DNA from 2 places in the Viridibacillus sp. KH_047 genome. Region 1 is predicted to be linked to the other one. Evidence: a T-box and tRNA genes for the amino acid it is inferred to sense, from the RefSeq annotation. Region 1 holds a T-box; the other holds one or more tRNA genes.
What was found. The T-box of region 1 lies ahead of proS (proline--tRNA ligase). A T-box ahead of a tRNA ligase gene usually reads a tRNA of that ligase, here a tRNA-Pro.
Positions count from the first base shown of each region.

Region 2: it encodes a tRNA-Pro, which carries the amino acid that the T-box ahead of proS (proline--tRNA ligase) is inferred to sense. The anticodon was not compared.

Region 1 is NZ_CM174479.1:236,418-251,290, forward strand. Features, by position in the region: gene AC3IS5_RS01285 (MMPL family transporter) at 1-284, shown strand, start outside; partial or broken gene AC3IS5_RS01290 (KPN_02809 family neutral zinc metallopeptidase) at 507-593, shown strand; gene AC3IS5_RS01295 (YebC/PmpR family DNA-binding transcriptional regulator) at 827-1,540, shown strand; gene AC3IS5_RS01300 (AAA family ATPase) at 1,970-2,683, shown strand; gene AC3IS5_RS01305 (GNAT family N-acetyltransferase) at 2,697-3,131, shown strand; gene AC3IS5_RS01310 (YdcF family protein) at 3,229-3,789, shown strand; gene AC3IS5_RS01315 (NUDIX hydrolase) at 3,814-4,227, shown strand; gene AC3IS5_RS01320 (YecA family protein) at 4,262-5,299, opposite strand; gene AC3IS5_RS01325 (M3 family oligoendopeptidase) at 5,510-7,207, shown strand; gene AC3IS5_RS01330 (LTA synthase family protein) at 7,394-9,247, opposite strand; gene AC3IS5_RS01335 (AI-2E family transporter) at 9,456-10,535, shown strand; gene AC3IS5_RS01340 (NUDIX hydrolase) at 10,545-11,165, shown strand; gene proS (proline--tRNA ligase) at 11,586-13,016, opposite strand; T-box leader at 13,057-13,256, opposite strand; partial or broken gene AC3IS5_RS01350 (histidine phosphatase family protein) at 13,338-13,877, shown strand; gene AC3IS5_RS01355 (hypothetical protein) at 13,924-14,391, shown strand; gene AC3IS5_RS01360 (hypothetical protein) at 14,434-14,556, shown strand; gene AC3IS5_RS01365 (N-acetyltransferase) at 14,576-14,854, shown strand.
Region 2 is NZ_CM174479.1:810,010-824,882, forward strand. Features, by position in the region: rRNA gene AC3IS5_RS04065 (23S ribosomal RNA) at 1-2,015, shown strand, start outside; rRNA gene rrf (5S ribosomal RNA) at 2,151-2,266, shown strand; tRNA gene AC3IS5_RS04075 (tRNA-Val) at 2,276-2,351, shown strand; tRNA gene AC3IS5_RS04080 (tRNA-Thr) at 2,370-2,445, shown strand; tRNA gene AC3IS5_RS04085 (tRNA-Lys) at 2,458-2,533, shown strand; tRNA gene AC3IS5_RS04090 (tRNA-Leu) at 2,553-2,637, shown strand; tRNA gene AC3IS5_RS04095 (tRNA-Gly) at 2,663-2,737, shown strand; tRNA gene AC3IS5_RS04100 (tRNA-Leu) at 2,744-2,832, shown strand; tRNA gene AC3IS5_RS04105 (tRNA-Arg) at 2,862-2,938, shown strand; tRNA gene AC3IS5_RS04110 (tRNA-Pro) at 2,943-3,019, shown strand; tRNA gene AC3IS5_RS04115 (tRNA-Ala) at 3,038-3,113, shown strand; tRNA gene AC3IS5_RS04120 (tRNA-Met) at 3,141-3,214, shown strand; tRNA gene AC3IS5_RS04125 (tRNA-Ile) at 3,231-3,307, shown strand; tRNA gene AC3IS5_RS04130 (tRNA-Ser) at 3,330-3,422, shown strand; tRNA gene AC3IS5_RS04135 (tRNA-Met) at 3,455-3,531, shown strand; tRNA gene AC3IS5_RS04140 (tRNA-Asp) at 3,535-3,611, shown strand; tRNA gene AC3IS5_RS04145 (tRNA-Phe) at 3,641-3,716, shown strand; tRNA gene AC3IS5_RS04150 (tRNA-Gly) at 3,721-3,794, shown strand; tRNA gene AC3IS5_RS04155 (tRNA-Ile) at 3,802-3,878, shown strand; tRNA gene AC3IS5_RS04160 (tRNA-Asn) at 3,889-3,963, shown strand; tRNA gene AC3IS5_RS04165 (tRNA-Ser) at 3,969-4,059, shown strand; tRNA gene AC3IS5_RS04170 (tRNA-Glu) at 4,064-4,135, shown strand; gene AC3IS5_RS04175 (MerR family transcriptional regulator) at 4,406-5,170, shown strand; gene AC3IS5_RS04180 (TraR/DksA C4-type zinc finger protein) at 5,260-5,751, shown strand; gene AC3IS5_RS04185 (MFS transporter) at 5,978-7,180, shown strand; gene AC3IS5_RS04190 (dipeptidase) at 7,226-8,164, shown strand; gene AC3IS5_RS04195 (hypothetical protein) at 8,244-9,179, opposite strand; gene AC3IS5_RS04200 (isochorismate synthase) at 9,534-10,919, shown strand; gene menD (2-succinyl-5-enolpyruvyl-6-hydroxy-3-cyclohexene-1-carboxylic-acid synthase) at 10,912-12,636, shown strand; gene menH (2-succinyl-6-hydroxy-2,4-cyclohexadiene-1-carboxylate synthase) at 12,624-13,439, shown strand; gene menB (1,4-dihydroxy-2-naphthoyl-CoA synthase) at 13,466-14,284, shown strand; gene AC3IS5_RS04220 (o-succinylbenzoate--CoA ligase) at 14,494-14,873, shown strand, end outside.

The DNA of each region.
Region 1 (14,873 bases):
TCATGATGATGCGCTTCAATGAACTTGAACAGAAATCTAGTGAAGCAATAATAGAGGCTGCAAAAAATATCGGTGCGGTTGTATTATCAGCAGCGGTTATTTTAGGTGGTACATTTGCTGCGTTGATTCCTTCAGGTATTTTGACGTTGATACAAGTAGCACTAGTTGTCATAGTGGGGCTTGTATTAATGAGTTTACTATTGATGCCAATCTTCACACCTGCAATGTTTGGTCTAACTGATAAGCTTAGACATTTTGGTGGTAAAAAGAAGTCCAATAATTAAAGGGATTCTTTAAAAAAATAAAATGTAAGCTACTTTGCCATTTCATTTTAAAGAGATGTGTAGAGTAGCTTTTATTTTTATCTTGAATTGGATTTCTTTCTATTCATGACTAAGGGTATATACAGATGGGTAAAAATAAATGAAGTTAGAGTAATAAGGAAATGTATTACCACTAATTGGAAAGGTAGAAGGCAAAGCTCCAATGTAGAGGATCGGAGAGGCATGAAGAGTCCTGCTGTAATTGGAGGGGGCATAGGCGGTATCGGTATAATTATTGTCCTTCTCTATACATTACTAGGTGGCAATCCTGAAGGTGGAGACACTTTCAATGCCAAATACTTATAGGAACTAGAAAAGGGTATAAAACGCTGGAAAATAAGAAAGAAGACTAGTTTAGCACCTTTTTCGCATTTGACGAATATATTAATTGCTATGAAAATAGTGTATAATACTACAGTAAATTAATGGCTTATCCTCAAGTGGGCAAAAGTAATGCCCGCGCGTCATTTATATGTAGACTATTTGAAAGAGAGTGAAAATACATGGGACGTAAGTGGAACAATATTAAAGAGAAAAAAGCTGCTAAAGACCAAAGTACAAGCCGTATTAACGCTAAATTTGGACGTGAAATTTATGTAGCTGCTAAACAAGGGGAACCGAATCCAGAATCTAACGGTGCATTAAAAGTTGTTTTAGAACGAGCTAAAACATACAGTGTACCAAAACATATTATTGATCGTGCAATCGATAAAGCTAAGGGCGGCGGAGATGAAAACTTCGATGAACTTCGTTATGAAGGTTTCGGACCGAATGGCTCTATGGTCATCGTGGATGCTTTAACAAATAACGTAAACCGTACTGCTGCAGATGTACGTGCTACATACGGTAAAAATAACGGGAACATGGGTGTCAGTGGTTCTGTAGCTTATATGTTCGACCCTACAGCTGTATTCGGTATTGAAGGAAAAGAAGCTGAAGAAGTACTTGAAATGCTAATTGAAGCTGATGTTGATGTACGTGACGTATTTGATGAAGGTGAAGCAACAATTATTTATGCTGAACCATCTCAGTTCAACGCAGTACAAGAAGCTTTAAAAGCACAAGGCATTACGGAATTCACAGTAGCAGAATTAACAATGCTACCACAAACTGAAATCCAACTTGAAGGCGATGACCTAGCAAAATTCGAAAAGCTAATTGATGCACTAGAAGAACTTGATGATGTTCAACAAGTTTATCATAATGTTGAACTTTAATAGCTAAGGTATTCTGATTCAAGAAATGTAATTTCTAACTCGGACAACTTAAAGCCAGTGGCAATTTCGCCACTGGCTTTTTTATGAACTTTTGAGGCGATAATATTATCAGTACAAGAAATTTTAAAGGCGTTACTGATTCCATAATGTTAGTAACAATAATCGTCATATACCAAAAGAATGTGCATAAGAATATGCATATGTTGAATTAGAGCGGTGTAAAATAAAAACTAAGAGGTATCTCATAAGTCGATTTTTTTGACTTAAAGATACCTCTTTTTATATACAAAGATAGAAGGTGTATTTATATTTCTTGTTGGTAGTCAAACCTGAAAGAAGACTAATTTAGAGAATTAATTATTGGAGCATCGATAGCTCATAGGGTATCTTTAATACAATTAAGGGAATATTCAGAAGGAGGAAATTGACGTGTTTCTAAAGAAAGTAACTATATTAAAAGACGGTACTGAAAATTTAGGTGATTATCCGTTCAACATTCCTTCATTACAAGCGCTTGAAACATTAGAATTTACGCAAAATGTAACGTTTTTAGTAGGTGAAAATGGTTCCGGGAAATCGACATTACTAGAGGGTATTGCTGATAAATGTGAGTTTAATACAGCAGGTGGAGGTCGCAATAATTTATATGAGGTGCATGCTGCAGAATCTGAATTAGGGAACCATTTACGGTTATCTTGGTCACCAAAAGTGATGAATGGTTTTTTCCTTCGAGCGGAAACGTTTTATCAATTTGCTTCACATATCGATTCGGATCCTATGCATTTAAAAGCATACGGTGGAAAATCATTACATCAACAATCCCATGGAGAAGCGTTTCTTTCACTTTTTAAAAATAGATTTGGTAAAAAAGCCATATACTTATTGGATGAACCTGAAGCAGCATTATCTCCTGCTAGACAATTATCCTTAATGCGCATTATGAAAGATTTAGAGCAGGAAGCACAGTTTATTATTGTAACACATTCACCTATTTTACTTGGTTATCCGGAGGCGACTATTTATGATTTTGATAGTCAACCTATTCAAGAAGTGCGTTATGAGGAAACATTACATTATATTTTAACAAAACGTTTTTTAGATAATCGGCAAGCTATCTTACATGAGCTTTTTGCTGATGATTAGGGGAGAGGGGAAAATGAATTATACATACATTAAGGGAGTTCCTAATGAAGAATTTGTCAAAGGCATACAAGACCTACATAAGCATGTATTTGAAGGTGCAGAGCTAGAGGTGAGTGAGCTGAAGATGAAGCCTCAATTGCTGTGCTGTGTTGCTTTAGATAATGCTAGATTAGCTGGTTTCAAATTAGGGTATGAGATGGAAGAAGGGAAGTTTTATAGTTGGCTTGGTGGAGTTCATGCGGATTACCGTGGTCAAGGAATTGCTTCTTACTTAATGGAGCTACAGCATAAAGTAGTACAGGAGAGAGGGTATAAAACAATTCGTACGATTGGGAGAAACCACCGTCGAGCGATGCTTATTCTTAATATTAAGTATGGTTTTAATGTAATCGAAACATTTATAAGTAAAAAAGGGAACCATAAAATAATACTAGAGAAAGATTTATAACAGCATTCACTTTTGAATATTTTCCATCATCTTTATCGTTTAAAAATAAAAAGTGGAAGAGGTTGATATATTGAAAGGTTTATTGAGGAGGTTTCTAATGATTGGAGGAGGCATTGTTGTCGTAGCGGGTTTAACGTTTTGGGTTGTGACAACTAGATGGCTATCAGATGGAGCGGAACCAAAAGCGGATGGCTCCAATGAGTATGCACTTGTACTAGGTGCAAAAGTGAAAAAAGGGAGCGTCCCATCAAAATCTCTTTCCTATCGATTAGATGCTGCGTTACAATATGCAAAGCAATATCCTCACGTCAAGTTGATTGTGTCAGGTGGTCAAGGGCCGGATGAAGATGCTACGGAAGGATCTGTTATGCAAGCATATCTAGTTGAGCATGGTTTAAGCCCTGAACGTATTATAATAGAGGAAAAAGCAACAAATACCTATGAAAATATTGTTTATTCTTTAAGGTTAGTGGATGAGGGTATTAGTGCTTTAACAATCATTTCAAGCGATTATCATTTAGCAAGAGCTAAGGTGCTTGCTAATCGATTGGGTCTTAAAGTAGATGTAGTTACAGCGAAAACGCCTAAAATTATTGAGGCAAAAGTACGTTTCCGTGAACGTTTTGCATTAGTAAAATCATATATACTGGGTAGGTAGTTAATAGGAGGCTGTTAAGTGAGTATTTATAAATGGCAAGGTGCGGCAGGGGTTTGTTTAAATGACAACGGAGAAGTATTGATGGTGCTTCAAGCAGCACCAGGTGAAGAGAAGAAATGGACAGTACCTAGCGGTGGCGTCGAAGGTAATGAATCGTTTGAGGAATGCTGTCGTCGAGAATTTTTTGAGGAGACAGGTTATGAAGTAAAAGTGATAAGAGAACTTTATACGAAGTCAAACGAACTTAAAGCGCTAGGTATTGAGATTGATGTACATTATTTTCATGTGGAAATCATAGGTGGAGAGCAAGTTATCGCAGATCCCGACAATTTAATTTATGAAATCGCGTGGAAAAAGGGTGAAGAGCTATCGTCCTTACCGATGGCATATTCTGACGATGTACCATTGTTGCAAGAATTTATTCGAGCATTAAAATAATAAAAAGGCAATCCCTAATTGGATTGCCTTTTTGTTATTGTGCTAAAAATTCGCTAATTTGGTCGCGATATTTTGACACAGATGAAGCGGATACTTCATAGTATGCTGCAACATCTTTGACTTTTGATAAACCGCCTTCAGGAATGATAGCAGAAGCTTGTCCAGCAAGCACTGCACCTGCAGCGACAGTATTTGCTTTTTTAGCTTTTACTGTGTTTTGTTCTAAATATTGTTGTAGTAGGGCAGTGAATGCATCAGCAGACAGATTGTATTCAGTTAAGTATTGCTGCACTAGTTCAAGAATTTCAGTTTGGAAAGGTGATAGTTCACTTTCTGTTTCTGTTGTCTCTACTTCAACAGCTTTAGTCACAGGTACTTCTTCAACAACAGTAGCTGCCACTTCTGATTGAATCTCTGGAGCAACAGCTTCTAGGAACGTTTTGTACAATTCAAATGAATCAGTAACATTACTTTCAAGCTTGCTAGCTAAAGCTTTTGAAATGTTTACTTTGTCATTTGGAATGAAAATAACGCTACTTGTTGCAGTTAAACCATTTTCACCTTTACGCTTATCCGGCATGAAAATACCGAATAACCAGTTACCGCTGAATTTCTTAGATGGAGAGCCAGTCATCAAATAACGTTTTTTAGATACTTCATCTATTAAAGTAATTAATTCGCCATTTTGCGACTCAACTTTTGCAAGTAAGAAAGCCGGTGTTAACCAAGCTGATAGAATATCTTTTACTTGAGGACGAATAGGTTGTGCTAATTGTTTATTTAAATAGTTTCTCCACAAATTTGGGCGATCAATATAAATATATGTTTCCATAGCAATTGTATCTATTAAACTGTCTGCAAATGCATGATTTAATGCAGTTTGCCATTGATGATTGCGTTTTTCTAATGCATGATAGTCAGCTGTATTAAAAGATTCTTTTACAAAACCTTCCACGATGCGATCGATATCTTCACTTACTAGTGTTGAAATATCTCCTACTGCATTTTTACCACAACATTTTTTGTATTTTTTACCACTGCCACATGGACAAGGATCGTTACGACCTATCAATGTAAAGCACCTCACTTTATAATTAGGCATGAAAATAGGTTAGCACAAAATGAGCTAAAACATAAGTCTTTTAGACGTAGTATTTTAAATAAGTAATTAAATACCATTTTTTTAACTATTTACGACAATAATAGTTGCAATATTTCTGAAAATATTGAACAATAAGCTTAACGTTTCGACTATCGAAAGATAAAGGGGAGAAGGATACATATGACAACATTTAAAGACTATGAATATAAAAAGCCGGATTTAGCTGCAACTAAAAGTAAATTCCACAAACTTTTAGAGGAATTTAAAGCGGCACAAACAGTAGAAGAACAAAGTGCAGTGATCAGTGCTATAAATGAATTACGTAATAATTTTTCTACACAATCTACTTTAGTAGAAATTCGTGCTTCTATTGATACAAATAATGAATTTTATCAAAAAGAGAGAGACTATTTCGATGAAATTAACCCTGAGATGGATGATTTAGTTACTGAATATTATAAAGCTCTAACAACTTCAGCGTTTAAACAAGAATTGCAAGAAAAATGGGGACAGCAATTATTTGATTTAGCAGAATACCAAATTAAATCTTTCTCACCTGAGCTCATCTCATTGATGCAAAAAGAGAACAAACTAACGTCGGAGTATTCTAAATTAGTAGCTTCAGCTCAAATTGATTTTAATGGTGAAGTATTAACGCTTGCACAATTAGGTCCTTATGGAGAATCGACAAACGCTGAAACTCGTAAAAAAGCAAAAGAAGCAAGCTTTGGTTTCTTTAAGGAAAATGAAGCTAAATTTGATGAGATATATGATGAGCTTGTAAAAGTACGTCATGAAATGGCAGTGAAATTAGGTTATAAAAACTTTGTTGAACTAGGTTATATTCAAATGAATCGTATTGACTATAACGCTGAAATGGTAAAAAAATTCCGTGATCAAGTACGAGATTATATCGTTCCTGTAGCAAATAAATTATATGAACGCCAAGCGAAGCGCATTGGTGTAGATAAATTAAAATACCAAGATGAAGGATTAAATTTCTTAACAGGTAACGCAACACCAAAAGGAACACCTGAATGGATTGTGGAAAACGGTAAAAAAATGTATGAAGAGTTATCACCAGAAACTGCTGAATTCTTCAATTTCATGATTGACAATGATTTGATGGATTTAGTAGCGAAAAAAGGAAAAGAGGGGGGCGGTTATTGTACGTTTATCGATGATTACGAATCACCGTTCATTTTCTCAAACTTTAATGGTACTTCTGGTGATATTGATGTGTTAACACATGAAGCAGGCCATGCTTTCCAAGTATATACGAGCCGTAATATTGGTATCCCAGAATATATTTGGCCAACATTTGAGTCTTGTGAAATCCATTCTATGAGTATGGAATTCTTTACATGGCCTTGGATGGAGCTATTCTTCAAAGAAGATACAGAGAAATACAAATTTGCTCATCTAAGTGGTGCGTTATTATTCTTACCATATGGTGTAGCTGTAGACGAGTTCCAACATGTTGTTTATGAAAATCCTGAAATGACACCAGCAGATCGAAAAGCTGCTTGGAAGAAAATAGAGGAAATTTACTTACCACACCGTGACTATGATGGTATTGAATATGTAGAGCAAGGTGGTTTCTGGCAGCGTCAAGCTCATATTTATGCTAGCCCGTTCTATTATATTGATTACACGTTAGCGCAGATCTGTGCATTCCAATTCTGGAAACGTTCAAGAGAAAATCACGAGGAAGCATGGGAAGATTATATCCATCTTTGCCAACTAGGAGGTTCACAATCTTTCACTAATCTTGTAGCGGAAGCGAATCTAGTATCGCCTTTTGAAGAAGGTTGTGTTGAATCTGTCATTGATTCGATTGAGGAATACCTAAATTCAGTTGAGGATGACAAATTGTAAAAGGTATCTATTAGGCACCGGTAAATATCTCGTCCTTTTTAATCATTTTAATGATTGAGAGGGGCGAGTTTTTTCATTTATATTGAGCCTTATAAATTAAAATAGTAGAAGACCATTTATAATGTAGAGAAAATATTTATGTATAAAAAAGCCTTATTGAATTTAAGTTTTCAATAAGGCTTTCTACTATTGTCCGATTTGCTCTCGCCGAAGTTGATCGGAGTATTGCAGTATCGTTAATGTATTATTGATATTTTTTTGTGATCTGTTTGTGAGTTTTGCCTTTTTCATTGTTTCCCTCGTTAACAATGAGGCGGGATGCTGAGCACTTGGGGCGATATACATCGTGTGATCGCTTATATAAGAGCCCCCAGGCAAGTAGTAGCGCATACCGAGTAGATTATGTTCATATTGGAATAAGTTATGTCCTATGAGCTGTGAAGTAGGTTCAATGCCAAGTAAATTCAAAAGTGTAGGCATTAAATCCGTTTGTCCACCAAGATGCGAAATTTGCTCATTGTCAAAAATTCCTGGTACCGTAAATATTACGGGTACTATGAATCGATCATTCAAATTGTAAGGATGACCAAGCAAATCTTCCAATAGTACTTGGTCTTCTTCTGTTACAGGTTTTCCATGTAAACCCGAATGATCACCATAAATGAGAATAACGGAATTATCGTACAATCCTAAACGCTTAAGATTTGCAACAAACTGTCCAATTTGCCTATCTGTATAACGAACTGATTGTAAATAGTCTCCAACATATGTGTCGTTGAATTTCGTTGGTAAGTCTAGATAATTGTAGTCTTCAGGCATTTTAAATGGCGTATGACTAGTTAGTGTAATGATATTGGCGTAAACTCTATTGAATTGTAGTAATAAGCTTTGTATTTGTGATTCTGCAAAACGAAATGTTACTTCATCTGCGGGGCCAAAGCCGATAATTTTCTGTTCTGGAATATCCTCCGAAGTATAAATATGATTAAAACCGAGTGCAGGATATAACTTATTTCGATTCCAATACGATATATCATCTGCATGAAATGTGGCTGTACCGTAACCTTCTTCACTTAGCATTCGGGGCAAGGAAGCAATCTCAGAATCCTTTAACAAATTGACAGTAGGATCCATGCCTTCGGGATAAAGTCCTGTATGCATAACCCATTCAGCATCTGAAGTGTTACCTGCACCGATTTGTTGGTAAACATTATTGAAATATGCACTATCTTCTAGTAGCTTATTCAGATTGGGAGTAATTTCTTGGCCGTTAATATCACGGTTAATGACAAAATTTTGTAACGATTCTATTTGAATTACAAAGACGTTTCGTTTTTTAGCTACGCCAAATGTTTTGTGCTGGTTAAATGGGACATAGTCATTGCCCTTTAGTTTTTCAAGATCAGCATCACTTAGCTTTTCTTGAGTAGCAAGTGCGACACCAAAGCTTCGTGCGTACAATTGGACGACTTGTGATTGTAAGTAACCGTTTTCTTTTGCGAAATAAGATACATCAATAAGAGGCTGTCTGAATGCAAGTGCTGTCGATACGACACAGATACAAGTGAAGGCAAGTAGCCCTTTTCTAACGCCGGTGAAGTAAAGTGGGCGCTTGTCTTTTGTGAAATAACGAATTAGTGGTAACAACAAAACAACATCTAGGAAAAACAGGTAGTCATAAGGGGTTCCAAGTAGGGCAACGGTACCACCGACTGAATGAGATTGGTAAATTTGCTTGACGTCATAATAAGACGGTAAGGTTGAAAAATACCGAGTGTAATACAATATGACGATAAATAAAGTAGATAAAATAGTATTGAAAATCCATACAGCAAGCCATGTACGCTTTTTAAATAACACTACGACAAGAGTAAGTGCCAAAGCCCACATTGGATACTCTAGCAACACAATTTGAGTAACAGAGCGGTTGTGGAAAATCACCGTACGAAATGCGATTATCTTCACAAGTAATACGGTGAGAATGAGTGTATATGGATGTAGTAAATATTTCTTGGCCATATGAGCCTGATTGCTTTTCATTACACCATCACCTTTATGTAAATTTCTACTAAATAACGTAACAACACCCAACAGGAAAATCAACTAATGTCACTGGAATTATTTAATTTTTTTAGAATATTTGCATTATTGCATTTTCTATTATAACTGTTAAATTTCTTTTCCTGTATAAAATATCGTATACTTAATGATAAAATGGGCCCGTTTAGGCGATAAGGAAGTGAAGTTTGTGACAAAAAAGTTATGGTTTCAAACAGGTGTCGGTATATTACTCGCTTTATTAATAGTTAAGTATTTTTTAGAAATTAAACATTTGTTTTATCCAGTGGTTATTATTGCAAGCGCAATTTTTACTCCACTTTTACTAGGCGGAATTTTATATTACATAACAGAGCCTATTCAGCGTTTTTTAGAGAAACGTAAATTTCCGCGCTGGGCGAGTATTTTGACCATTATTATTGCATTAATAGGAGCACTTGGGGGCTTTGTTTCGTTGATTGGTCCTTCTATTGCAGAACAGATGAATCATTTAGTAAAGAGCGCACCTTACCTAGCGAGTGAAATTACAGATATGGCTGATTATATCCAAGATAATCGTGGAAGCTTTCCATCTCAAGTAAATGAATTCATAGATAAGATGGCAAACTCTATTCAAGAATACGCAGTTATGACGAGTGTATTTTTAGTGCAACTAATACAAACGATTGTGTCATGGGCATTTATCTTAATATTGGTGCCTTTCTTCTTTATCTTCATGTTAAAGGATCACGAGAAATTTGCACCTTCAATGTATAAACTGTTTTCTGGGAACCGTCGTGAATGGATAAAGAAAACACTGTCGGATATTGATGATGTACTGCGTGCTTATATTCAAGGACAACTACTAATAAGTCTATTATTAGCTATAATGATGTATATCGGTTATTTAATAATTGGATTAGATTACGCATTGATATTAGTTGTTTTTGCCTTTTTCATGAATGTCATTCCATTTATTGGACCGTGGATTGCTTTTGTGCCAGCGCTAATCATCGGGTTTTTACAAGAACCTAAATTAGCTATATGGGTGTGTGTTGTAACGTTAGTAGCGCAACAGATTGATAGTAATCTAATTACACCGAATGTTATGGGGAAATCACTAGATATTCATCCATTGACTGTTATTACAATCATTTTAGCTGCAGGTAATATTGCAGGGTTCCTAGGTATTTTACTTGGTGTACCTGCTTATGCGGTTGGGAAAGTAATTGTAAAAAATGTTTATGAACATCGTAAAGAAATTCGTTCAGCTGCAACCAAGAATGTGTAGGTGCCAAATATGGACAGTGAATTATTAAGAATATTTAATGATGAACATGAACCTATTGGTGAGGCAACTAGAGAAGATGTACACGCGAAAGGCTTTTGGCATGAGACTTTCCATTGCTGGCTTGTTAGTAAGATAGAAGATAAGTACTATCTTTATTTTCAGCTCAGAAGCGCTTGTAAGAAGGATTATGCAAGTCAGTTTGATATAACGGCCGCTGGGCATTTACTAGCGAATGAACGAGCTGAGGAAGGCATTCGTGAATTACAAGAGGAGCTTGGTTTGCCACTTACGGTTAATGATATGAAAAAGCTTGGGGTATTTGAAACGCATATTCAACAGCCACCGATGATCGATATGGAATTTGCCCATGTGTACTATGTATTTAGTGACACAGACTTTGTAGGATTTCAATTACAGGAGGATGAGGTTGCTGGTATTGTTCGAGCAGAGCTTTGTACAGTGCGGGATTTCTACTCAGGTAAGCTTAAAACTCTATATGTCGAGGGGTTTGAAATCATCGAAGGTGGAAAGAAGATACCCCTTGTAAAATATGCTATACACGCTGATTTTGTTAAGCATAATGCATCCTATATGGATAATGTTTTAGCTAAATTAATGGAAGTTTTATAAGAGAAGCACGTTGCAAATGCAACGTGCTTTTTGTATTTTTTGAAGTATAGCCGTTGCCACAGAACGCGGCGATTTTAGGCTATCTTCTTTTATATGGGCGGCTTCAGCATTAAGAATATCCAGCTTCAGGCGCTAGACTCTCGGGTCGTTTCGGTCTCTCGGCACAAGACAAAAAGCGTCTTGTGTTCGAGCCCTCCAACGCCTGTCGAGTCTGGACGAGCGCCTTTAGCATTTAAGAGTATCCAGCTTCAGCGGCCAGCCCCTCGAGGTCACTTAGTCCCACAGGATGTGGGCCATGCAACCGTTGCGGCAGGGCGCCGCGTACCTAGGTTGCCTTCCTTGATACTCTTTCAAAGGCAAAAAGCGCCTTTGATTCGAGCCTTCCAGTGCTTGTCGGGGCTGAACGGGCCTTTTCAGCATTTAATATGCCTTGGCCCATACGACCATTTTTTCTGCTGGTTTGCTGCAACAGATACATACTTCTGAGATATGTTCTTGTTCGAATGGCATACATCGGGAAGTTGCACCGGTTTCTTCTTTTATCTTATCCTCACACGCTTGGTCACCACACCACATGGCTTTGATAAATCCTTGTTTTTCTTCAAGTTGTACTTTGAATGCATCAAATGTTTGAACGGTAAATGTGTTTTCTTCGCGGTGATTTAGTGCTTTAATGTATAAATCATTTTGAATTTCTTCTAATATTGCAGGTAATTTTACTTCTAGTTCATCAAGTGTCACGATAATTTTTTCTCCTGAATCACGACGGGCTAGAACCACTTGATTATTTTCGATGTCTTTTGGTCCTACTTCAAGGCGTACAGGAATACCCTTCATTTCATACTCATTGAATTTCCAACCTGGCTTTTTGTCGCTAGCATCAATATTAACCCGTGCTACTTTCCCTAGACGTTCTTTTAAATCATAAGCAAAATCTAGGACGCCTTCTTTATGTTGAGCAATGGGTACAATCATTACTTGTGTTGGCGCAATACGAGGGGGAACGACTAAACCCCGATCATCACCATGAACCATAATAAGTGCACCGATTATACGAGTTGTGAAACCCCAAGATGTTTGATGAACAAATTGTTGTTTGCCTTCTTTATCAAGATATTTAATATCAAATGCACGTGCAAAACCATCTCCGAAATTATGTGATGTTCCTGATTGTAGTGCTTTCCCGTCATGCATTAGTGTTTCGATTGTGTAAGTGGATTCAGCGCCTGCGAATTTTTCTTTCTCAGTTTTTTGACCTTTTAATACAGGAATAGCTAAGTACTCTTCACAAATTTGAGCATACACATTTAACATAAGTAATGTTTCTTCTTGAGCTTCTTCTTGAGTAGCGTGAGCAGTGTGCCCCTCTTGCCATAAGAACTCAAGTGTACGCAAGAATGGACGTGTTGTTTTTTCCCAGCGGACGACATTAGCCCATTGGTTATAAAGCTTTGGTAGATCACGATAAGAATGAATAATATTAGCATAGTGTTCGCAGAACAGTGTTTCGGATGTTGGGCGGACAACTAAGCGCTCTTGTAGTTTTTCATCCCCGCCATGCGTAACCCACGCCACTTCAGGTGCAAATCCTTTTACGTGATCTTTTTCCTTTTGTAAAAGCGATTCAGGTATGAATAGAGGCATATAAACATTTTCATGACCTGTTTCTTTTAGTTTTGCATCGAGTTCATTTTTGATATTGTCCCATAATGCATAGCCATAAGGACGGATAATCATTGAACCACGAACGCTTGAATAATCGATTAAATCAGCTTTTGTTACAACGTCTGTATACCATTGAGCAAAATCCTCATCCATTGCTGTTACGTCTTTTACAAATTGTTTTGCCATTTTAAACACCTCTTCTTTAAAATAAAAAGCTCCGCCTTAAATAAGGGACCCATTACGGCGGTACCACCCTTATTTAAAGCAAAGCTCTACTCTCAAACATGTTAACGACTGTCGCCGCGTCATTTTTTAATGACGAACTCGAAGGTAGGTTCAAGAAGCTGTTAATGAGAATCTTCCACCGATCAATTCTCTCTCTATAAAAACAGGGTATTCTTTACTAATCCTTGTCTTAGTTTCAATTATTGTTGTTTGTGATTATAGTATTATCTGAATAGTATGTCAATACTGTATAATATTATTCAAAAGATGGGGGAGTTATTAGTGAAGAAAATTTATATTATTCGTCATTGTAAGGCCTCAGGGCAAGAAGCACAGGCAGCGCTAACCGTTGAAGGCATTGAGCTGGCTAAACAATTGGCAGAGAGATTACAACAATACGATATAAGGAGAATTATTTCTAGTCCGTTTACAAGAGCAATCCAGACGATAGAACCATTTTCTAAGAAAATGCAAATAGAAATTGAACAAGATGAAAGATTAGCTGAACGTGTATTAAGTACACAAAATTTTGATGATTGGTGAGAAAAGTTGGAACAAACTTTTCTCGATGAAAATTTGAGGTACATAGGTGGAGAATCAAGCAAAGAAGCAGTTGCACGAATTGAACAGTTAATCAAAGAATTACTCGAATCATCTACTACGGATACTGCAATTGTTTCGCATGGTAATCTATTATCATTACTCATTACCAAATACAATTCGAAATTTGGTTTTACAGGATGGAAAACTATGAGGAATCCTGATGTATTTTTATTGACGAAAGATGGACAAGATGTTGATATAAAGCGAATTGATATGTAAAAAATGCTATACTAAAGGATGAATGCAAACGAAAGAGGAGTAAATTATGTTAACATTTGAACAAAAACAAGCGATCATCGAAAGTTTCCCTCAATTAACGCGTAAAGAAATTTCGATGAAACGATTAAATTATCACTTTGATGGTAGCCAATATGAGAAAAAAATTGTGGTAGAAAAATTACACCCAAACGGTAACGGTTTTGTTTACGTAGGAGATTTACTAAGTTATAAAGCAGACGATCGTGGGTTAGTAAATATTCGTGATTTCTCTGAGCAAGAGCTTCGTGAAATTATTGAAGATTCCCTTACGTATTTGTCTGAAATTGATGAAGTAGTTCCCGAAGTGAGAATTGAGCAAAGCTGGCGTAACCGTAATGATGACCAACTTCTTTTAGTAGAAGAAGATCCTTTTTGGAATGTTTATCATGGCTTCAATTTAGAAGAAAGCTTTGGAACTCGTGATGATGCGGAAAACTATTTATATTCTGAAGGCTTTAAGCCGTCTAAAAAATGATGCTAACAATATCGTTTATTGACGGTATCTGAACGACCACCAATGGACTTGCTGTTACTAGCTGATCCGTCTGAGCACATGATTGCACAATATATTCGCGATGGTAGTTATTATATCGCGAGTATGGCGGGTGAGTGTAGGGGTGGTCGTTTTGTTGATTTATAATACAGAAATTATCCTGATAATGAACATTACGATAGCTGGAAAATGGCAAGGAGATAGCTTTGGTAAGTCACTTATTCAGTACGCCATAAGTGAAGCGATAGTAGGTGGTTATTGTCGATTTCTATTTGCTACTGGTAACTCTAGCATTGGGCAACTGGCGCTGTATCAAAAATATGGATTCCACATGATCAAGATTGAACATGATTATTTGATTAATCATTATTTAGAAGAAATTTTTGAGTACGGCATACAATGTCGAGATCGGATAATTCTCGCAAAGGAATGCTCAAGGAAGTAGGGAATTTTATGTCTGGTAA
Region 2 (14,873 bases), 570 kb from region 1:
TGTTTGAACTAGGGGTCCATCCCGGATTACCGAATTCAGACAAACTCCGAATGCCAGTGATTTATGCACGGGAGTCAGACTGCGAGTGATAAGATCCGTAGTCAAAAGGGAAACAGCCCAGACCACCAGCTAAGGTCCCAAAGTAATTGTTAAGTGGAAAAGGATGTGACGTTGCTTAGACAACCAGGATGTTGGCTCAGAAGCAGCCATCATTTAAAGAGTGCGTAATAGCTCACTGGTCGAGTGACGCTGCGCCGAAAATGTATCGGGGCTAAACAATTCACCGAAGCTGTGGATGGACATCTTAGATGTCCGTGGTAGGAGAGCGTTCTAAGTGCTGTGAAGTCAGACCGGAAGGACTGGTGGAGCGCTTAGAAGTGAGAATGCCGGTATGAGTAGCGAAAGACGGGTGAGAATCCCGTCCACCGAATGACTAAGGTTTCCTGAGGAAGGCTCGTCCGCTCAGGGTTAGTCGGGACCTAAGCCGAGGCCGATAGGCGTAGGCGATGGACAACAGGTTGATATTCCTGTACCACCTATTTACCATTTGAGCAATGGGGGGACGCAGTAGGATAGGGTAAGCATGCTGTTGGTTATGCATGTTCAAGCAGTGAGGCGTGAAATGAGGCAAATCCCATTTCTATAACGTTGAGCTGTGATGACGAGGACGTATGTCCGGAGTTCCTGATTTCACACTGCCAAGAAAAGCCTCTAGCGAGGTAAAAGGTGCCCGTACCGCAAACCGACACAGGTAGTCGAGGAGAGAATCCTAAGGTGTGCGAGAGAACTCTCGTTAAGGAACTCGGCAAAATGACCCCGTAACTTCGGGAGAAGGGGTGCTCTAGTAGGGTGAAAGCCCGAGAGAGCCGCAGTGAATAGGCCCAGGCGACTGTTTAGCAAAAACACAGGTCTCTGCAAAACCGTAAGGTGACGTATAGGGGCTGACGCCTGCCCGGTGCTGGAAGGTTAAGAGGAGTGCTTAGCGCAAGCGAAGGTGCGAATTGAAGCCCCAGTAAACGGCGGCCGTAACTATAACGGTCCTAAGGTAGCGAAATTCCTTGTCGGGTAAGTTCCGACCCGCACGAAAGGCGTAACGATCTGGGCACTGTCTCAACGAGAGACTCGGTGAAATTATAGTACCTGTGAAGATGCAGGTTACCCGCGACAGGACGGAAAGACCCCGTGGAGCTTTACTGTAGCCTGATATTGAATTTTGATACATCTTGTACAGGATAGGTAGGAGCCAGAGATTCCGGAGCGCCAGCTTCGGAGGAGGCGTTGGTGGGATACTACCCTAGATGTATTGAACTTCTAACCCATGCCCCTTAGCGGGGTAGGAGACAGTGTCAGGCGGGCAGTTTGACTGGGGCGGTCGCCTCCTAAAGAGTAACGGAGGCGCCCAAAGGTTCCCTCAGAATGGTTGGAAATCATTCGTAGAGTGTAAAGGCATAAGGGAGCTTGACTGCGAGACCTACAAGTCGAGCAGGGTCGAAAGACGGGCTTAGTGATCCGGTGGTTCCGCATGGAAGGGCCATCGCTCAACGGATAAAAGCTACCCCGGGGATAACAGGCTTATCTCCCCCAAGAGTCCACATCGACGGGGAGGTTTGGCACCTCGATGTCGGCTCATCGCATCCTGGGGCTGTAGTCGGTCCCAAGGGTTGGGCTGTTCGCCCATTAAAGCGGTACGCGAGCTGGGTTCAGAACGTCGTGAGACAGTTCGGTCCCTATCCGTCGTGGGCGTAGGAAATTTGAGAGGAGCTGTCCTTAGTACGAGAGGACCGGGATGGACACACCGCTGGTGTACCAGTTGTTCTGCCAAGGGCATCGCTGGGTAGCTATGTGTGGACGGGATAAGTGCTGAAAGCATCTAAGCATGAAGCCCCCCTCAAGATGAGATTTCCCATTACGCAAGTAAGTAAGATCCCTCAAAGACGATGAGGTAGATAGGTTCGAGGTGGAAGTGTGGCGACATACGGAGCTGACGAATACTAATAGATCGAGGACTTAACCAAATTTTACTTAACAAACTTCAATGTAATTTATCCAGTTTTGAGAGAATAAGAAAAAAACTTTTCTAAAATAGCAAAAAAAACACTTGCTAAACTTTAAAAAAGATGTTATAATAATTCTTGTCCTTAAGAAAATAGTCTAGTGACGATAGCAAAGAGGTCACACCCGTTCCCATGCCGAACACGGAAGTTAAGCTCTTTAGCGCCGATGGTAGTTGGGGGTTTCCCCCTGTGAGAGTAGGACGTTGCTAGGCGAACAATATGGAGGATTAGCTCAGCTGGGAGAGCACCTGCCTTACAAGCAGGGGGTCGGCGGTTCGATCCCGTCATCCTCCACCATTATTTTTAATAAACAATGCCGGTGTAGCTCAGTTGGTAGAGCAACTGACTTGTAATCAGTAGGTCGAGGGTTCGACTCCTTTCGCCGGCACCATTCATTTCATATGAGCCATTAGCTCAGTTGGTAGAGCATCTGACTTTTAATCAGAGGGTCGTAGGTTCGAATCCTACATGGCTCACCATTTTTAAAAAACATTATATGCGGGTGTGGCGGAACTGGCAGACGCACTAGACTTAGGATCTAGCGCCGCAAGGCGTGGGGGTTCGACTCCCTTCACCCGCACCATAATTTTTAAGTTTATCAGCATATTGCGGAAGTAGTTCAGTGGTAGAACACCACCTTGCCAAGGTGGGGGTCGCGAGTTCGAACCTCGTCTTCCGCTCCAAAATATGCCGGGGTGGCGGAACTGGCAGACGCACAGGACTTAAAATCCTGCGGTAGGTGACTACCGTACCGGTTCGATTCCGGTCCTCGGCACCAACTTTTAATATAATACAAGTGATATAAATGCGCCCGTAGCTCAATTGGATAGAGCGTCTGACTACGGATCAGAAGGTTGTGGATTCGACTTCTGCCGGGCGCGCCATTAACGGGAAGTAGCTCAGCTTGGTAGAGCACTTGGTTTGGGACCAAGGGGTCGCAGGTTCGAATCCTGTCTTCCCGACCATTAATACTTTAACCCTATGGGGCCTTAGCTCAGCTGGGAGAGCGCCTGCCTTGCACGCAGGAGGTCAGCGGTTCGATCCCGCTAGGCTCCACCAATTTATTGCTAAATTTAATACCATCATGGCGGCGTAGCTCAGCTGGCTAGAGCGTACGGTTCATACCCGTGAGGTCGGGGGTTCGATCCCCTCTGCCGCCATACTAACCAAACTAAAGGACCTTTAGCTCAGTTGGTTAGAGCAGACGGCTCATAACCGTCCGGTCGCAGGTTCGAGTCCTGCAAGGTCCACCATCTACACAACGTTATATTTTTTGGAGGAATACCCAAGTCTGGCTGAAGGGATCGGTCTTGAAAACCGACAGGCGGGTCATACCGCGCGGGGGTTCGAATCCCTCTTCCTCCTCCATTTTTAAAAAGTTAATTTCATAATATCATTATCGCGGGGTGGAGCAGTTCGGTAGCTCGTCGGGCTCATAACCCGAAGGTCACAGGTTCAAATCCTGTCCCCGCAACCAAATGGTCCGGTAGTTCAGTTGGTTAGAATGCCTGCCTGTCACGCAGGAGGTCGCGGGTTCGAGTCCCGTCCGGACCGCCATTTTTTAAAAATATTGTATTAATCATCATGGGTCAGTAGCTCAGTTGGTAGAGCATTAGATTGAAGCTCTAAGTGTCGGCGGTTCGATTCCGTCCTGACCCACCATGATGCGGGTGTAGTTTAGTGGTAAAACCACAGCCTTCCAAGCTGTTGTCGAGAGTTCGATTCTCTTCACCCGCTCCAATTTTATGGGCCTATAGCTCAGCTGGTTAGAGCGCACGCCTGATAAGCGTGAGGTCGATGGTTCGAGTCCATTTAGGCCCACCATTAAAATTTTTCCGAAGTAGCTCAGTGGTAGAGCATCCGGCTGTTAACCGGACGGTCGTAGGTTCGAGTCCTACCTTCGGAGCCATATATGGGGAAGTACTCAAGTGGCTGAAGAGGCGCCCCTGCTAAGGGTGTAGGTCGCGTAAGCGGCGCGAGGGTTCAAATCCCTCCTTCTCCGCCATATAGGCCCCTTGGTCAAGCGGTTAAGACACCGCCCTTTCACGGCGGTAACACGGGTTCGAATCCCGTAGGGGTCATACTAAAAAACCATTAGAATCATATTTGATTCTAATGGTTTTTTTGCGTTTGGAAAGTAAATTGAAAAGGCGTATTTTTAATGAGTTAAAGCAATTTTTGCAGATTATGAAAAAGAGTTCTTTATAATTAGGCAAGATAAAAATCATCATAAATATATGAAGTAACATACTAAGTAAGGGCTGTTTGCGGTACTTAGATTTTTTATATTATATACTGTTGACCTTAACGTTACGTCAAACTATATAGTAGAAACATGGAGGTGAAAAGAGATGGAAATGACGATTCAAAAACTTGCTCAGCTGTCAGGAGTTAGTTCAAGAACATTGCGTTATTATGATGATATTGGCTTGTTAAAACCTGCACGTGTAAATTCTTCAGGTTATCGTATTTATGGGCAAGAAGAGATTGATTTGTTACAGCAAATATTATTTTATCGTGAATTAGGATTTAAGTTAGAAGTCATTAAAGAGATCATAACAGTCGAGAATTTTGACTATAAGAATGCCTTAATGGAGCATTATAAGGCATTAATGGAGAAACGCCAACAATTAGATGTCATGATAACAACAGTAACTAAAACGATTAGTGCTATGAATGGAGGAATTCAAATGTCAAACGAAGAAAAGTTTGAAGGTTTAAAGGAAAATTTGATTTTAGATAATGAAAAACAATATGGCCAAGAGATACGACAAAATTACGGAGAAGCTACAGTTGATTCTTCAAATAATAAAGTGCGAAAAATGACCGAACAGCAATATGAAGAAGTGCAAGCATTAGAGCAAGAAGTGATGAGTTTATTAAAGCGAGCAATGGAAACTGGTCAAGCTGATAGTGATGTTGCTCAGCGTGCTGCTGAAACACATAAGCGATGGTTAATGTATTATTGGCCAAAGTATAGCAAAGAAGCACATGCAGGACTTGCAGAAATGTATCTGGCAGATGAACGTTTCACGAGCTATTATGACAAAGAGCAAACTGGTACAGCGCAACTTTTAAGAGATGCTATATTAATCTATACTGGAATGAACAATTAGAGTACTGCAAAAAGCAGTACTCTTTTTTATGTTTGATTTAAAAAATATAGGAAATAATAATAAATAGGTTATATTAATGGAGGAATAAAATGACGAACACAAAATATCAAAATTTAAAAAATCAAATGATACAAGAGTTATTTGTGTTGCAGGGAAGAAAATATACACATGAGCCCCTAGAGTCAACAGAGTTATCCAATTATGACAACCATCCTGCAGATCAAGCAACTGATTTAACAGACCAAGTGACAGAAATGGCGATAGGCGAACATAATGAACAGCAAATTGAAAAACTTGAGGCTGCGTTGCGAGCTATTGATGATGGTACGTATGGAAAATGTAGCGAATGTGGAGAAGACATTCCATTTGGTCGATTAGAGGCTATTCCAACAGCACTTACATGTGTTGAACATGTACCAGATGATAAGGTACCTACTGACAGACCTGTTGAGGAAGAAATATTAAATGCTTCAACAGAGCGACCTATACTGGATGAAAGATCGATTGTTGATAATGAGGACAGTTTTCTAGAAGTAGAAGCATACGGTTCCTCAGATTCACCTAGCGACCAAATAGAATAAAGCAAAAATGGGACTGTGAAGATACAGTTCCATTTTTGTTGTGCTCAATATTAATGACAATTATATGAAGTTAGAAAGCTCTTTGATGAATTATTCAGAAAATTATATACATGTTAAGTGTACATAATAGTAAAATGGAAATATATAGATTTTATTGTATATAGAGTATTTATAGGTTTAATTACAGTTTCATCAACCGATTGATAAATAAGGGGTGAAAATAAAGATGTGGGAAAAATACTCTTTATTACTTAGTGGAATCGGCGTATCGTTTTTTGGAAATTGGATTTACATAATCGCGTTGAATGTATTGGTTCTTGATATGACCAAATCAGCAGTAGCAGTTGCAGGTATTTATATTGTAGGCCCTGTTGCAAAGTTACTAACGAATTTCTTTGCCGGCTCCATTATTGATAGGCAGAATAAGAGAAGATTAATGATATTGTCTGATGTGGTTAGAGGTTTACTAGTGCTACTTGTGCCTTTTATGGGGTCGATTTGGATTATTTATACCATAATATTTGTTGCAAATATGGCCGGCTCCTTTTTTGGGCCCAGCTCTACTTTTTATATTACGAAATTTGTAAAGGAAACCGATCGACGACGATTCAATTCAATCATGAGTATGATGAATTCAGGTTCGTTTTTAATCGGCCCAGCGCTTGCAGGTATACTAATTGCAACAGTTGGTACAACGATATGTGTCGTGATTAACGCAGTTACATTCTTTTGTTGTGCGATTTGTATTTACTTGTTACCAAATATTGAAGATGAAACAATATTAAAGCGGGAACCAATTACATTAAAAATGATGTTAGCAGATTGGCAGGTTGTTAAGTCATATATAAAACAAGACCATCATTTTATAAAAGTATATTTATTATTCCAAGTTGCTTTAATGATTGCTTTTTCTCTAGATTCACAAGAGGTGACATTTATTAAACAGAACTTAGGATTATCTAATCAAATGTATGGAATAATCGTTAGTATTACGGGCATAGGCTCGATTATTGGAGCATCTATATCAGCAATGTTGGTGAAAAAAATATCATTACAAACGTACTTTGCGGTAGGTATGTTGATGACAACAGTTGGCTATTTATTATTTTACAGCTCGGTAGGGTTTTGGACAGCTACTGCAGCATTTATCTTTTTAGGGTTCTTTATGTCATTCGCCAACTCAGGATATGATACTTTCTATCAAAAAAATGTGCCAACAGAAATTATGGGGCGGTTTGGTAGTGTTACAGCAATGTTCTTAAGTATTTTACAAATTTCATTTACTTTTATTATCGGTGCTCTAGCTGAATGGTTTTCTTTACAAATGGTGGCTGTAGGGTTTTCGGCAATAGCAGTGCTACTGTCGGTTATATTGTGCACACAAGTATTTCAAAAATCAAACAAGCGATATTATGCTGAAACATCGTAACCATGTATAATATGTGCAGTAAGATAGCTAATGGGGGTACAACATATGAATATTATCGATTTGCATTGTGATGTGTTATGGAAATTGTCCATAGCCGAAGAACCACTTAATTTTAGAAATGCACCACAATTACAAGCAAATTTAGAACGCTTAAAGCAAGGAAAAGTGAAGGTGCAATTTTTTGCGATTTTCGTAGATGAAGATATACCTCAAGGGAGAAAATACTTAGAGGCACTCCGCCAAATTGAATTATTCCAAACACAAGTGCTTGCTCCAAATCCGGAGATGGTACATATTACAGATTGGCATCAACTAGAAACGCTACAAGAAGGTGAAATTGGAGCGGTTTTAACATTAGAAGGTTGTGATGCCATCGGAGCCGATCTATTCAAATTACAGGCAATATTAGACGCAGGAGTGAAACTAGTTGGCCTCACTTGGAATAATGAGAATGCTGTTGCTTATGGTGCACAAAATGACCCTAATTTAGGTTTGAAAGATTTTGCAAAAGAGGTTGTGGCATTATTAAATGAACGTGACATTCTCATAGATGTGTCACATTTGAATATGCAGGGATTTTGGGATGTGCTACCGATAGCAAAACATATTATTGCTAGTCATTCGAATGCACGTGCATTATGTGACCATCCTCGTAATTTAACGGATGAACAGGCAAAGGCTCTTGTAGAACATGGTGGTCATATTCATCTAGTTTATTATCCAGAGTTCATTGTCAATCATACTGAATCAGCTACGATGGACGCATTGATTCAACATTTTGTGCATTTAGCGAATGTAGTTGGAGTAGAGAATTTAGGGCTAGGATCAGATTTTGACGGCATTCACCAGTTTGTAGAAAATTTACAGAATGCATCTCAAACTCAAAATTTGTTAGAGAAATTGCAAGAACATTTTACTAAAGATGAAGTGAAAGGTATTGCGAGTAATAACTTCTTATCTTATGTGAAAAAAATACAAAAATAAGCATTATGAAACGTCATGACGCAGGTTGTCATGACGTTTTTTTATGGAGAAAATAAAAAATCATTTTTCTGCAGTGAAGTTAATTCTTTGTTATTTTCACTAGTACTTGCTTATTTTTGCCGAAAATAATTAAATCGTAAGTATCTTTCATTATCCGGTCTTTAGTGGATTCTAATGCGAAAAATTTCTTGAGAGTCTCTTTTAAATAAGTGACATTTTCGGACTTAGACTTATCTAACCCCGTATTTAAAGAAATATAGGTCTTTCCATTCTTTATTTGATAACTTACACCTTTCAGCATGTAATCACTTTTCCCAATAATATTATCAGAAATAGTGCTAATGATTGGACTCCATCTATAATCTTGTTGTCTTTTCGATTTGTCATAAAGTTTAAATTCAACTTTTTTAAATTTAAACTTTTCCTTTTTTAAAGCCTTTTCCACAGCTTGCTTTATAGTCTTTTTTCTTTTTTCAGTATTAGGTAATTCTATAACGAGGACTCCAGACTTTATACCGTTATATTCTATACTAGGCGGTGTATCATATCCGAACTTTTTCATGGTTTTTGAAATGATAGGGAAGATGTTCAACAGTTCTTTATTGATTTTTTCAGTTTTAGATGGCAACTCATTAGGAGGAACATTTTCGAATTTTTCAATTTTGATTTTATAAACGTCAATATAATGGGTTGCCAAAATTTCTTCAACTTTCTTTGTCACTATTGGTTTTTCTTTTTCCAATTCTTCATTAGTTAGATGGAGGGAAATAGTTATGGTATGAGGATTTGGTATTACTCCGACACTCATAACTTCATAATCGGAGTTGTTTAAAGTATCAAAAATTTCCCGCGTAACAGGAATCCCACCCATATCTAATTGGATTGGAGCTAACTTCTTTTCATTACTAGCCATTACTGGTGAAATGGTGGTATTACTTACAAAAAGGCATAAGAAAGCAATTGCAATGCTTACAAAGAAATGTGGCTTCTTCAATAGATTACGTTTTACTTTCATAAATGCTGTCTTCTGTAGCTTGGCATCTAGGTGTTTTCTCGTAGTGATAACCCCTTTTCTTCATTTTTTAGTCCCTTAATAATATTGATTTCTACCCTTCATTTAAATCGGAATGTACATAAGTAAAATATATGTTAGTAGATAAAATCTCATGACATAATCTATCACGACGTTTATATTTTAGCTGTATTAGAATTTTTTAGTAAATTACTAGCGAAAATACATAGAAAATGCGATTGAACTTTGCAAATGAAGTGCCGAATTGCCAATAAAGATGTATGATAGTATAGGATATTTAAGTATGTACGAGTGGATTCCAGTAATTGGTGGAATCCGTTGACGGAGGGAATTTTCATGAATCGGAAGTTGTCAGCAACAACCGGCGACCGAATTGAAACAGAGCAATCGACATTATATTTTCATATAGAAACAATAGAAGTAAGTCGATTGTCAGCGCTCGCCTTTTTTGAAGCGGGTGAGCAATCATTTGCTGGGCAACGATTTTTTTGGCAAAATCGTGAAAAAACATTTACGCTTGCAGGTTTGGGGCATGCTCATACAATTTCAAGCGATGCAAAAGAACATAGATTTGATGACGTTGAACAACAATGGAAAAAGCTAACGCAAAATGTTGTGAATGATGAAAGTAATATTCAACCCATTTTGTTTGGTGGTTTTACATTTGATACGGAAAATGAAGTGTCAGGTGAATGGACAGGTTTCCCAGAAGCTTTTTTTGCTGTTGCAACATATCAACTTGTAGTGAAAAATGATAAAGCTTATGTGAGTATTCATTTGATCACTGATGAAGAAAATACGACAGAAGCGCTCAATGCTTTACGCAAAGAGCGTGATGAATTGATTCATACAGCGCAAGTAAAGGCGTTAAAAACATATGCCAAGCCACAAATTAAGGGCAGCTATGAGCCTTATAAAGAAGAATACTTGGAATCAATTAGCAAGGTGACGTCTTTAATACGCCAAAAAGAAGCAGATAAAGTTGTTATTGCACGATCGCTCGCCTTGCAATTTGAAGAACAAGTAACATCTCCTAATGTGTTGTCACAAGTAATGATGGAGCAGCCAGAAAGTTATCTATTTGGCCTAGAAGAACAAGGTAAATTGTTTTTTGGAGCATCACCTGAGCGTTTAGTAAAGGTTTCCGATAAATATGCCTACTCTTCATGTATTGCAGGTTCTATCAAACGCGGGAAAACGGCTGAAGAAGATGACTTGCTAGGACAAAGCTTATTAAATGATACGAAAAACCTTTCCGAGCATCAATATGTGGTGGATATGATCTTGCAGACATTTAAAGAAAACTGTGCAAGTTATCAAATTCCAAATGCGCCTCAGTTGTTGAAAATTAGAGATATACAACATTTGTTTACACCAGTTGAAGGGCCATTGAAAGAAGAAGCGACTGTTTTACAATTAGTAAAAACATTGCACCCAACACCGGCTTTAGGGGGCGTACCTCGTATGAAGGCTATGGAAGTAATACGAGAATATGAGCCAATGAATCGAGGTCTCTATGCAGCTCCAATTGGGTGGCTAGATGCTCAAGGTAACGGGGAATTTGCTGTAGCTATTCGTTCGGCTCTTTTAGCTAAAGATCAAGCATTTTTATATGCTGGTGGTGGCATTGTGGCTGATTCACAACCAAGCAGTGAATACGATGAAACTTTAGTGAAATTCCGTCCAATGTTACGAGCTTTAGGAGGACAATTACATGAGTGAGAAAGAGACTTTAACGAGCTATGTTTATAAGCTCGTTGCGTCATTATATGAGGCAGGTGCACGAGATGTAGTTGTGAGTCCAGGCTCACGCTCAACTCCACTTGCTTATGCTTTTGCTTCTTCAAAGGAATTTAATTTATACCGTCAAGTAGATGAGCGTTCTGCAGCATTTTTGGCATTAGGTATTGCAAAGGCAAGTGTGCGACCGGTTGTGCTAGTTTGTACATCAGGAACAGCGGCAGCGAATTACTTCCCTGCTATTGTAGAAGCGAGCTATGCGCGTGTACCTTTGATCATTTTAACGGCAGATCGTCCACATGAATTACGTGAAGTTGGGGCACCACAAGCAATCGACCAAGTGAATTTATATGGTACGCATGTAAAATGGTCAGTGGACTTCCCACTACCAGATACATCAACAGGGACAATGTCATTTATCGAACGCCATATAGCACGTGCGATATCGATTGCGACGACTGCACCTGCTGGCCCTGTACAAATTAATGTACCATTCCGTGAACCACTACTCATCAATTTCCAAGAGACATTACCAGTCGGAACCTTTGTGGAAAGTTACGAAGCTGAATTACGCCCTTCGAAAAAAGCATTTAATACATTAGAGGCTGCAATTAATAAAGCTGAAAAAGGATTATTAATCTTCGGTGAGATGAATCCAGGAGTGGACTTAGAAGCTGTTTGGGATTTTATTCGAAAGGTGAAATGGCCAGTTCTTGTAGAGAGCCTATCTCATTTACGCTCGAATATTCCTGAAGATTGTATGGATTATATCATTGATCAGTATGATGCTATTTTGAAAAACGAGGCTTTTAAAAATTCGATGGCACCTAATACTGTTATTCGCTTTGGTGCACAGCTAGTATCAAAACCTCTTTCAATATTTTTAACTTTGGTTAAACCAGATACATTTATAGTAATAGATGAGGATCCGATATTCCGTGATTCTTTAGCAATTGCAACACACCACATACATGCTAGTGTCAGTGACTGGTTAGAAGATGTCACTGTTGAGTCAACAATCGATACTATTTATAGATCTAAATGGATTGCTGCGAATGATATTGCAACAAAGCAAATTGAGCAGTATTTAGAAGAGCAATCTGATGAGGGTGCAATGGCAGCGACGCTATTTACAAATTTACCTGAAGCAAGTGATTTATTTGCTAGTAGTAGTATGCCAATCCGAGATGTGGATACATTTTTTAATAAAACGGTAAAAGATGTAAAAGTTTTTGCCAATCGTGGTGCAAATGGCATTGACGGTGTTGTATCTACTGCTTTTGGTGTGCAAATTGCAAGACAGCGTGAAACGTATTTATTGATTGGTGATTTAGCGTTTTTACATGATGTGAATGGATTAATTACTACACGATATCAAGGGTGTAATATGACGATCGTTGTGATGAATAATGATGGCGGTGGTATTTTCTCATATTTAGCACAAGCTACAGAAGAAGCACATTATGAAGAATTATTCGGAACACCTTCAGGACTTAACTTTAAAGAAATCGCGATAATGTATGGAGCAGAATATCAGGCTGTAGAAACAAAAGAGGAATTTGTAGAAGTGTTACAAACACCAAAACAAAAACCTCTACGTTTGATAGAAGTATTTACAAATCGTCAAGTAAATGTTGCGACACACCGTAAATTATGGAGAGCGATTGGTGAGGAGTTAGATGCAAAATGGCAAGCGTAATAATGACAGTAAACGGTTTAAACGTGCATTATGAAATTATTAATCCGCGCGTCGAAAAAACCGTTGTATTATTACATGGCTTTACGGGTAGCTCTGCAACATGGGACAAAGTAATGAGTTTAATGGGTGATCAAGTACGTATCATTGCAATTGATTTAATTGGTCATGGTTACACAGATAGCCCGAAAAATGTAGAGCATTATTCCATGGAGAAGCAAATTGCAGTCATACATGAATTGTTGGTACAACGTGGTATCAATAAATTCACGTTAGTAGGTTATTCTATGGGGGGACGCATCGCATTAGCTTATGCTTTGCAATATCCCGAAACAATTGAGCAACTTATTTTGGAAAGTGCTTCACCAGGTCTGCAAACGATTGAAGAACGCACTGACAGAGTAAAAGCTGATAATACTCTAGCAGATCGTCTTGAAGAAGAAGGTATACAAGCATTTGTGGATTATTGGGAGAACATATCCTTATTCGAATCCCAAAAACACTTACCTCTAGACATTCAAGAGGAAATTCGTGCAGAGCGCTTATTGCAAAATGAAAGAGGTTTAGCAAATAGTTTAAGAGGTGTTGGTACAGGTCAACAGAATTCATATTGGGATGAGTTGGCAGCCTTTACTAAACCTGTTGTTTTAGTAACAGGTGAGTTAGATAAGAAATTTTATCAAAAAGCTATCGACATGAAGAATTTATTCAAAAATTGTAAGCATGTAGTCGTACCAAAAGCTGGACATGCAATTCATGTGGAAAATCCTGAAACTTTTGCTACAATAATAGAGGAACAAATTTAAAAATTACAAGTAGGAGGATCATATATATGACTCGTCAATGGGTAACAGAGCGTACATACGAAGATATTAAGTATGAATCTTATAATGGTATCGCTAAAATTACAATTAATCGTCCGGAAGTGCGCAATGCATTCCGTCCAAAAACAACTTCAGAATTAATCGACGCATTTACACGTGCACGTGATAATGCAAATATCGGTGTAATTATTTTAACTGGTGAAGGCGACCAAGCTTTCTGCGCAGGCGGAGACCAAAAAGTTCGCGGAAACGGTGGCTATGTTGGAGATGACAACATTCCTCGTCTAAACGTATTAGACTTACAACATTTAATCCGTATCACGCCAAAACCTGTAGTAGCAATGGTTGCTGGTTACGCAATTGGTGGCGGACATGTATTACACATCGTTTGTGATTTAACTATCGCAGCAGAAAACGCTCGCTTCGGCCAAACTGGACCTAAAGTAGGTTCATTTGACGCTGGTTACGGTGCAGGTTACTTAGCACGTATCGTTGGCCATAAAAAAGCACGTGAAATTTGGTACCTATGCCGTCAATACGATGCACAAGAAGCATTGGATATGGGCTTAGTAAATACAGTTGTTCCTCTAGAAAGATTAGAAGACGAAACTGTTCAATGGTGTGAAGAAATGCTTTCTAAATCACCTACTGCATTACGCTTCCTAAAAGCATCATTCAACGCAGACACAGATGGTTTAGCAGGTCTTCAACAATTCGCTGGAGACGCAACTTTACTTTACTATACAACAGACGAAGCAAAAGAAGGTCGCGACGCATTCAAAGAAAAACGCGAACCAGACTTTGGCCAGTTCCCACGTTTCCCTTAATAGCTAAGGAAGACAGCCTAAGTTTGTCGTAACGGTTGCATGACCAACAAAATGCTCTCCAGCTGAGAGCAGTTATTGCCTGAAGCTGGAACTGTTGAATAAATACTTCAAGTAATCTTCAACAAAAGACAGCTCAGAAAAGTTGTCATTTTAAGCTGTCCTCTAAGGGCAGCTTTTTTTATCAACATAATTAAGGCGGGGGTGAAAAAATGATACCAAACTGGCTTTTACAACGTAGCCTATTAACACCTGAGCGGATTGCACTTAGCTTTGAAGAAGAAGAACAGTGGACGTTTAAAGAAGCAAATGAAAAAGCAATTATTCTAGCAAAAAAATTAACTGCAAAGGGTGTAAAGCAGCGATCAAGAGTAGCTATTTATGCACCATCCCATCCCGATATTATTTGGATGATGTATGCTTGTATGCATTTGCAATGTGAGATGGTACTATTAAATTTACGATTAACAGAAAAAGAGCTGGCTTATCAAATTGATGATGCGGCAGTTGATTTTATTTTGGTAGAGGACTTACTAGTGGAGAAATTACCTGTTAATAAAGTGCCAACATTGTCTTTTAATGAAATTAATAA